Regions from separate parts of the Roseateles sp. genome, predicted to be linked through region 2. Evidence: predicted binding sites of a transcription regulator. Region 2 holds the regulator's gene; the other holds the start of a gene.

Region 1 (3,768 bases), 170 kb from region 2:
ATAGCCACCGCCGTAGACCCAGGCCAGGCGCTTCCAGTAGCTCTTGCGGGCTTCCTTGTCCAGCAGCAGGGCTTCCAGGCGTTCCCGGTGGGTGTTCAGGTCGGCGGCATGGCCCAGGCCGGGCACCAGCTCCACCAGGCCCTGGCGGCGCAGGGACTGCAGGGCCTCGTTGACGTGGCTGGCGCCGAAGGGCCGGCCAGACGGTTGGCGGCTGGCGTCCACCGCCTGCAGCCATTGCAGCAAGCCGGCCGCGCCGCGCCCGCCGCCGCTCAGCAGCAGGGCGTCCAGCACCGCCTGCTCGTCGGTCCGGCTGATGTCCAGTTCGCCACCCGCGGCCGGCTCCGGTGCACCGGCTTGCCTGGCTTTGGCCTGCGCCACGATGTCCTGCAGCTGCTCACGGCTGAGGCCTGCCTTGCCGGGCAGCGGACTGTGCGGCAGGGTTTCAGGTGGGGCGGGTTTCTTGGCCATGGGCGCGCACTCTTGTTTCTCTCTCTCTTGGAGGCGCGAGTATGCCAAGCGCGCTGGCGGCCGAGCCGGTGTGCTGCAAATCACGCCGCTCCGATGCGCGGCCTGGGTCTGCGCCTTTGTGCCGGCAAAGCCGGTAATGCTCCCTTGTTTCAACGCTGGGGCTCAGTACATTGGAGGGCCCTGTCACACGGCGCCGGTATGGAGCGGCGCCGCGACAGCCACACCGTCCCTTTTGATGCCCCTCATGAAAATTCGCGTCCTCGGCTGTTCCGGCGCCATTGCGGCCGGTTACAAGACCACCGCCTTCCTGCTCGACGACGATGTGCTGATCGACGCCGGCACGGGTGTGGCCGATCTGGCGCTGGAGGACCTGGCCCGCATCGACCACATCCTGGTCAGCCATTCCCATCTCGACCATGTGCTGTCGATCCCGCTGCTGGCCGATTCGGTGCTGCGCATCCGCGCCGAGGCCGGCCGGCCGCCGATTCAGGTTCATGGCTTGCCGGCCACCCTGGAGGCGCTGCGCCGGCACATCTTCAACGGCGTGATCTGGCCCGATTTCACCCGCCTGCCCAGCGCGGCGCGGCCGGTGCTGAGCCTGCATGCCTTCGAGGTGGGCGATGTGCTGGACCTGGGCGGTCGGCGCATCGAGGTGCTCAGCGCCGCCCACACCGTGCCGGCCTGCGGCTTTGCCGTGGCCGGCGCCGAGGGCCACTGGGTCTTCACCGGCGACACCGGCCCCAACCCGGCGCTCTGGGCCCGGCTGGCCAAGCTGCGGGTCAGCCACCTGGTGATCGAGACCGCCTTCAGCAACGAGGAGCAGGAGTTGGCCGACCTCAGCCGGCATTTGAGCCCCGCCCGCCTCGGCGCCGAGCTGGCCCAGCTGCGCGGCTCGGTGCAGGTGCAGATCACCCATATCAAACCAGGCGAGGGCCAGGCCGTGATGGCCGAAGTCGCCGCCCTCGCTAGCGGCCACCGGATCAGCGCCTTGGCGGCGGGCATGGTGATGGAGCTGGGCGGCGCGCCGGCGGTTTGAGATCAGCCCAAGGAAAATGCAGGCCCGAGGCTGCTAGCCTTGGTTAGAACAACGGCAGCCCCTCCGGCTGCCGTTTTGCATTCCGCCGCCCCTTTGATCGGGCGGCCTCGGGATGAACTGACAAGAACTGTCACTTGGCACTTTATGTCGGCCGGATTGAGGGGGTGACTGACAAAAATTGTCAGTCGAAACCCGACAGGCGCCGCCATTCGTGCGCTTTCTCACGCAATCGGGCGGGTTCAGCCCTGGCACGACCCCTGCATTCAGGGGGTGTGTCCCTACCCCCCCGTTCACTTTTTGCAGGAGTACTCACCATGAAGCGCGTCCAACAAGGTTTCACACTGATCGAACTGATGATCGTCGTGGCGATCATCGGTATCTTGGCAGCCGTGGCGTTGCCGGCTTATCAGGATTACACAACCAAGGGCAAGATGTCTGAGGCTTCTGCTTTGGCCGCTACAGCAATCAAGAACATCAACGTTGCGTTCAATGATGGAAGTTTGAGCGCGACTACGGCCAATGCTGATTTGGGTATGGCAGCGGCAGGTTCCATCACTGGTAAGTATGTAGCTTCGGTGACTGCTGCAGGTACCAGTGCAACTGTTGGTACCGTGACCATCGTTATGCGAGGCTTCAACGACACGGCAATTGATGGCAAAAATGTCGTTTACACCGTGACATGCACCGCCGGCGCGTCATGCATCACCACGGTAGGAGGCTCCGTTCCGACCAAGTTCTATCCGAAGACTTGATAGCTTGTAAGTAAGATTTATCTGAATGAAGGGCGGTCCAAAGAGACCGCCCTTTTTCACTATTGAAGGCTTTAAATTTAATGTGAAGTTGCTTGGATTTGGTTTCAAAGAATGCTTCGTTTGCAATCAAAGTGCATTCGATTTATTTGGAACTCTCAGGGTGCATAAGGATAAAGGAGTCGTTCAATGAAATCTCGTGGTTTTGGGTTTACTTTGATCGAGATTCTTGTGGCGTTGCTGGTGCTTGGGGGGCTTGTTGCAATCTCGACACCTGTCTACCGCAGCTATGTGGATAGAGCGCGCATGAGCGAAGCAGTCTCTGTGGTGCAAACTGTTTTGCTCTCGGCTTCGGAACTATGCGGAATGAATGCCTTACGGAGCGCTACAGATGCTCAATTGGGCGTGAGTACACCTTCAGCCTTTGCAACCGCAAAGGTTGTTGCTTCTATCTCTGCCTCAGACGTGAGTGCAGATGGTCTATACGTAACGGTCACGTTGAAGAAATTTGGCGATGTTAGTGCAGGGGATACTTTGGTCATCAAAGGTTCTTGCCAGAACCGGTCAATGAATTGGACCGTCGATACCAGTAGCACTGCACCTGCCCAATTGCTACCCAAGCAAATTTAGTCAGAATTTTCTGATCGACGCTCTTTAAGCCTTGCAAATCGTTCGACTTCGAACACCGGGCCGTACAACAGCAGCTGCCATAAGTTGATCGTTGAGATCCACAAACCGCCACGCATCCCTCGTGAACGGCTGGCGGATGAAGCCCTCGACCCCCGCCTGGCAAAGATCGACTCGCATCAGGTGGTGGTGCGGCTGGTAAGGCATATAGCTCAGCAGCAGGCGGTTCAGTTGCTGGATCATGGCGTAGCGTTCCGGCCCATCGGCCAGCAGGCGCTGCTGGGCATAGAGCTTGTCATAGGCGGGCAGCTGGAAGCGGGCGTCATTGCTCTGGCCGGCGTTGGGGCCGTAGCCCATGCTCAGCAGGAAGTCCGCATCGGGCGCGCCGAGGTCCCAGACATAGCCCCAGATCATCAGCTGGCTGGCCAGGGCCTTCTTGATCAGCTCGCCAAAAGTGGCCGACTCGAACTCGATGCGCAGGCCCAGCGCGTCCATCTGCTTTTTCCACAGCTCGTCGATCAGGCGCTGGCGTGAGCTGCCGGCCGTGCCGGCGCGGCGCAGGGTCAGGCGGCTGCCGTCGGGTTGCAGGCGGTAGCCCTCGGCATCGCGCTTGTCGTAGCCGTAGAGGTCCAGCAAGGCGCGGGCGCGCGCCATGTCGTGGCGGCCCACTTCGCTGTGCAAGGCGGGGTCGTGGCCATAGACCATGGGCGGCAGCATGGACTGGGCCGGCACGGCCTGGCCTTTGTAGACGATGCGGATTTCCGCTTCGTTGTCATAGGCCAGCGTGATGGCCCGGCGCAGGGCGACGCGCTCGGCGGACAGGCCGCCGACCACCGGGTCCTCCATATTGAAAAAGCTGAAGCCGATGTCGGCACCATGGCTCCGGAA
Region 2 (3,768 bases):
GAAGAGGTGGTGCAGGTCTTTGGGGGATTCTTTGGCGGCCATGGGCCCGATTGTCCCAGGATTGGCCGCCTCGGCCGTACTCAGGCGCGGCGACGGCGGTTCAGGCCCAGCACAGCCATCAGGCCCAAGCTCATCAGCAGCAGGGTTTGCGGCTCCGGCACGGCGGCCAGCATGCCCTGGCCGAGCACGCTGTGGGTGACCGCGGTCGGATGGATGCGGTCCCAGAACATATACCCGTCGGGGTTGCTGCAGGTGCTGCCATTGGGCTGGCCGACATAGCCGGTGAAGCAGGCCTCGGTGACGTTGCTCAGGCCGTATTGGGCGGCGTTGTCGACCAGGACCTGCTGCGCGCCCAGGACGTCGAAATAGCGGATGTCGATGCCGGGCAAGGCCCGCAGCTGGCCGATGGCTTGATTCAGGCCGAGGTTGAAGCCCAGGGACAGCAGATGCAGCTGACCCGACAGGCCGGAGGAGAGGCCGCCTGGCGTCTGCCCCAGGTCGGGCAGGCCCGGCATCAGGAAGTTGCGCGCACCCAGGCCGTAGAGGGTCTGGACCGCGCTGCTGAGGTTCTGGATGGCCGCTTGTCCGGTGGCCTGCGAGAAGCCCTGGTACTGGAAGTCATTGGCGCCGCCCCAGAGCAGGTACAACGCCTGGCTGTCGGCGGCCATGCCGGCCAGCCCGGCCTGGAAGGTGCCGACCTGCGAGAGCATGCCGGTGTTTTGCAAGGCGGCCGGGGCGCCTGCAGCCACCGCCGCGCCGTTGAGCCAGCCGGTCTGGGCGCCGCCCCAGGCGTAGTCTTGCAGGCTCACGCCCAGGCCTTGGGCGAGGTGCTCGACGGCCACCGGGCCGTTGGAAAAGCGGCCCTGGAAATAGTTGCCGGGCTGGGGCACGGCGCCACCCGTGGCGCGGTAGAAGTTGCCGTTGTCTGACAGGCTGTCGCCGAAGGCGATCACGCGGCTGTAACTGGAGGCGGTGCTGCTCGTGGCTTGAGCCTCAGTCTGCGCCTGCGAGGGTGCGGCCCAGGCCAGGCCGGCAGCGAGCATCAGCAGGGCGGGCAGGCGAGCGTCAGCTGAGGTGCGGTGGATGGTGTTCACGGCAGACCTTTCAAGTAACGATCCAAGTCGGCGGCATGATGGCATGCCTCGAAATGGGAATCACCTGAAATCGGTGTGCGTGTTCACGTTTGGTGAGCTGCGGTGAACGGGTGAACGAGTGAACAGGTGAATGGTGAGTCGTGGTGTGTTGTTCACCCATTCACCTGTTCACTCGTTCACCACTCACCCTTCAAACCACGCGCCGCATCGTCGTCGTCCCAATATGCATGCCTTCGCGGTACTTGGCGACGGTACGGCGCGCGACCTGGATGCCTTGTTCTTCCAACATATTGGCCAGGGCGCTGTCGGACAGGGGCTTGGCCGGGTTCTCGGCGGCGATGAACTGCTTGATCAGCTCGCGCACGGCGGTGCTGGAGGCCTCGCCGCCGGCCTCGGTGGACAGGCCCGAGCCGAAGAAGTACTTGAGCTCGAAGGTGCCGAAAGGCGTGGCCATGTACTTGGCCGTGGTCACCCGCGAGATGGTCGACTCATGCAGGCCCAGCTCGTCGGCGATCTCGCGCAGCACCAGCGGCTTCATGGCGACGGCGCCGTGGCTGAAGAAACCTTTCTGGCGCTCGACGATGGCAGTGGAGACACGCAGGATGGTGTCGAAGCGTTGCTGGATGTTCTTGATGAACCAGCGCGCCTCCTGCAGCGCGCCGCCCAGGGCGCTGTTGCTGATGCCGCCGCGCGTCTGGCGCAGGGCATTGGCGTAGAGCTCGTTGATGCGCAGCTTGGGCGCGACCTCGGGGTTGATGATGACGCGCAGCTCGCGCCCGACCTTGCGCACGATCACATCGGGAATCACCGCCGGCGCCTGGCCGTGGGCAAAGCGCCGGCCCGGCTTGGGCTCGAGCGCCACGATCAGGGCCTGCGCCTCGCGCAGCAAGGGCTCGTCGGCGCCGGTCAGCAGCATCAGGCGGCGGCTGTCGCGCTTGGCCAGCAGGTCCAAGTGCTTTTTGCAGATCATGATGGCGATCACCTGCGGCGCGCTGCGCGGCAGCTGGCGCAGCTGCAGCACCAGGCACTCGGGCAGATCGCGGGCGCCGACGCCGGCCGGGTCCATATGGTGCAGCCACTTCAGGGCGATGCGCAGGTGGTCGAGCAGGTCCTCGCGTTCGGCCGCGCTGTCCTCGCCCGCGTCGGGGATCAAGGCCTCGGCAATCGACTCCAGGCTGTCTTCCAGCAGGCCGTCCTCGTTCAGGGAATCGATCAGCAGGCGCAGGGCCAGCTGGTCGGATTCGCTCAAGCTCATGCCGGCCATCTGCTGCTGCAGATGTTCTTGCAGGGAAATCTCGGCCGATTCCTGCTCGCTGCGCTCGCCGTCTTCGTCGTTGCTGCCGGAGCCGCTGCCGCTGTTGCTGGGCAGCTCGCGGATGCCGTCGAAATCGTCACCCTCGGTGCCGTTCTCCCAGTCCTCGCGCTCGCTGTTGCCGAAGTCCTCGGCCTTGAGCTCGGGCGTGGCCTCGGCCTCGGCGCCGCCGCCCAGTTCGCGCTCGGCGCCGCTGTCTTCGGCGGCACTGGCCTGGCGCAACTCGGGCAGTTCGGGCGCTGCGACGGCGAAGTCGTCTTCGGTTTCGAGCAGCGGGTTCTGCGCCAGCATCTGCTCGACTTCCTGGTTCAGTTCCAGGGTGGACAGTTGCAGCAGACGGATCGACTGCTGCAGCTGCGGCGTCAGCGCCAGATGCTGACTCAGGCGAACCTGGAGCGATTGCTTCATGGCCGCAGGCCCGGCGCTGTCAGGAGGCTCGCCATCACATCACATGCGGAAATGTTCGCCGAGATAAACCTTGCGCACATCGGCGTTGGCGACGATCTCGTCCGGCGTGCCCTCGGCCAGCACCGAACCCTCGCTGATGATGTAGGCGCGGTCGCAGATGCCCAGGGTCTCGCGCACATTGTGGTCGGTGATCAGCACGCCGATCTGGCGCGCCTTCAGGAAACCGATGATGCGCTGGATCTCCAGCACCGCGATCGGGTCCACGCCGGCAAAGGGTTCGTCCAGCAGGATGAAGCGCGGCTGGGTGGCCAGGGCGCGGGCAATCTCGACGCGGCGGCGTTCGCCGCCCGAGAGCGCCGGCGCCGGGCTGTCGCGCAGCTTTTCGATGCTGAGGTCGTGCAGCAGGGCTTCCAGCAGTTCCTTGATGCGCGGCTCTTTCAGCGCGCGGCCCTGCTCGTCGCGCTGCAGTTCCAGCACGGCACGGATGTTCTGTTCCACCGTCAGTTTGCGGAAGATCGAGGCTTCCTGCGGCAGATAGCTCAGGCCCAAGCGGGCGCGCTGGTGGATGGGCAGGTGCTCGACCGACTGGCCGTCGATGCGAATCTCGCCGGCATCGGCGCGCACCAGGCCGACGATCATGTAGAAGCTGGTGGTCTTGCCCGCGCCATTGGGCCCGAGCAGGCCGACCACCTCGCCGCTGTTGACGCCCAGGTGCACGTTCTTGACCACGCGACGCACGCCATAGCTCTTGGCCAAGCCCTCCGCCTCGAGGCGGCTGCGCACGCCGGATTCCAGCGCCGACACCGGCGCGTTGTGGTGGCCGGCGCTCATGGCGTCTTGCGCGGGCTGAGGCTGGTGCTCGGCTTGAGCTGGATGCCCGAAGCCGGCGTGGCGGCGGGCTCCGAGGCGGCGCCGCGCGGCATCATCACCACGCGCACACGGCCGCTCGGGTGG

The links. The regulator sigma-54, encoded in region 2, starts transcription at its own class of promoters, with help from an activator protein. The targets are predictions, from matches to a motif close to TGGCANGNAANCTGCTTT.
Region 1: the regulator sigma-54 is predicted to act here: its motif matches at 1,751-1,768, upstream of ACQY39_RS04240 (pilin).

What each region holds. Positions count from the first base shown of each region.
Region 1 is NZ_OZ253537.1:949,527-953,294, forward strand. It holds gene ACQY39_RS04230 (DEAD/DEAH box helicase) at 1-468, opposite strand, end outside; gene ACQY39_RS04235 (MBL fold metallo-hydrolase) at 713-1,504, shown strand; gene ACQY39_RS04240 (pilin) at 1,819-2,256, shown strand; gene ACQY39_RS04245 (pilin) at 2,443-2,883, shown strand; gene ACQY39_RS04250 (ABC transporter substrate-binding protein) at 2,908-3,768, opposite strand, start outside.
Region 2 is NZ_OZ253537.1:1,116,323-1,120,090, forward strand. It holds gene ACQY39_RS04945 (THUMP domain-containing class I SAM-dependent RNA methyltransferase) at 1-42, opposite strand, end outside; gene ACQY39_RS04950 (SGNH/GDSL hydrolase family protein) at 81-1,094, opposite strand; gene ACQY39_RS04955 (RNA polymerase factor sigma-54) at 1,285-2,814, opposite strand; gene lptB (LPS export ABC transporter ATP-binding protein) at 2,854-3,645, opposite strand; gene lptA (lipopolysaccharide transport periplasmic protein LptA) at 3,642-3,768, opposite strand, start outside.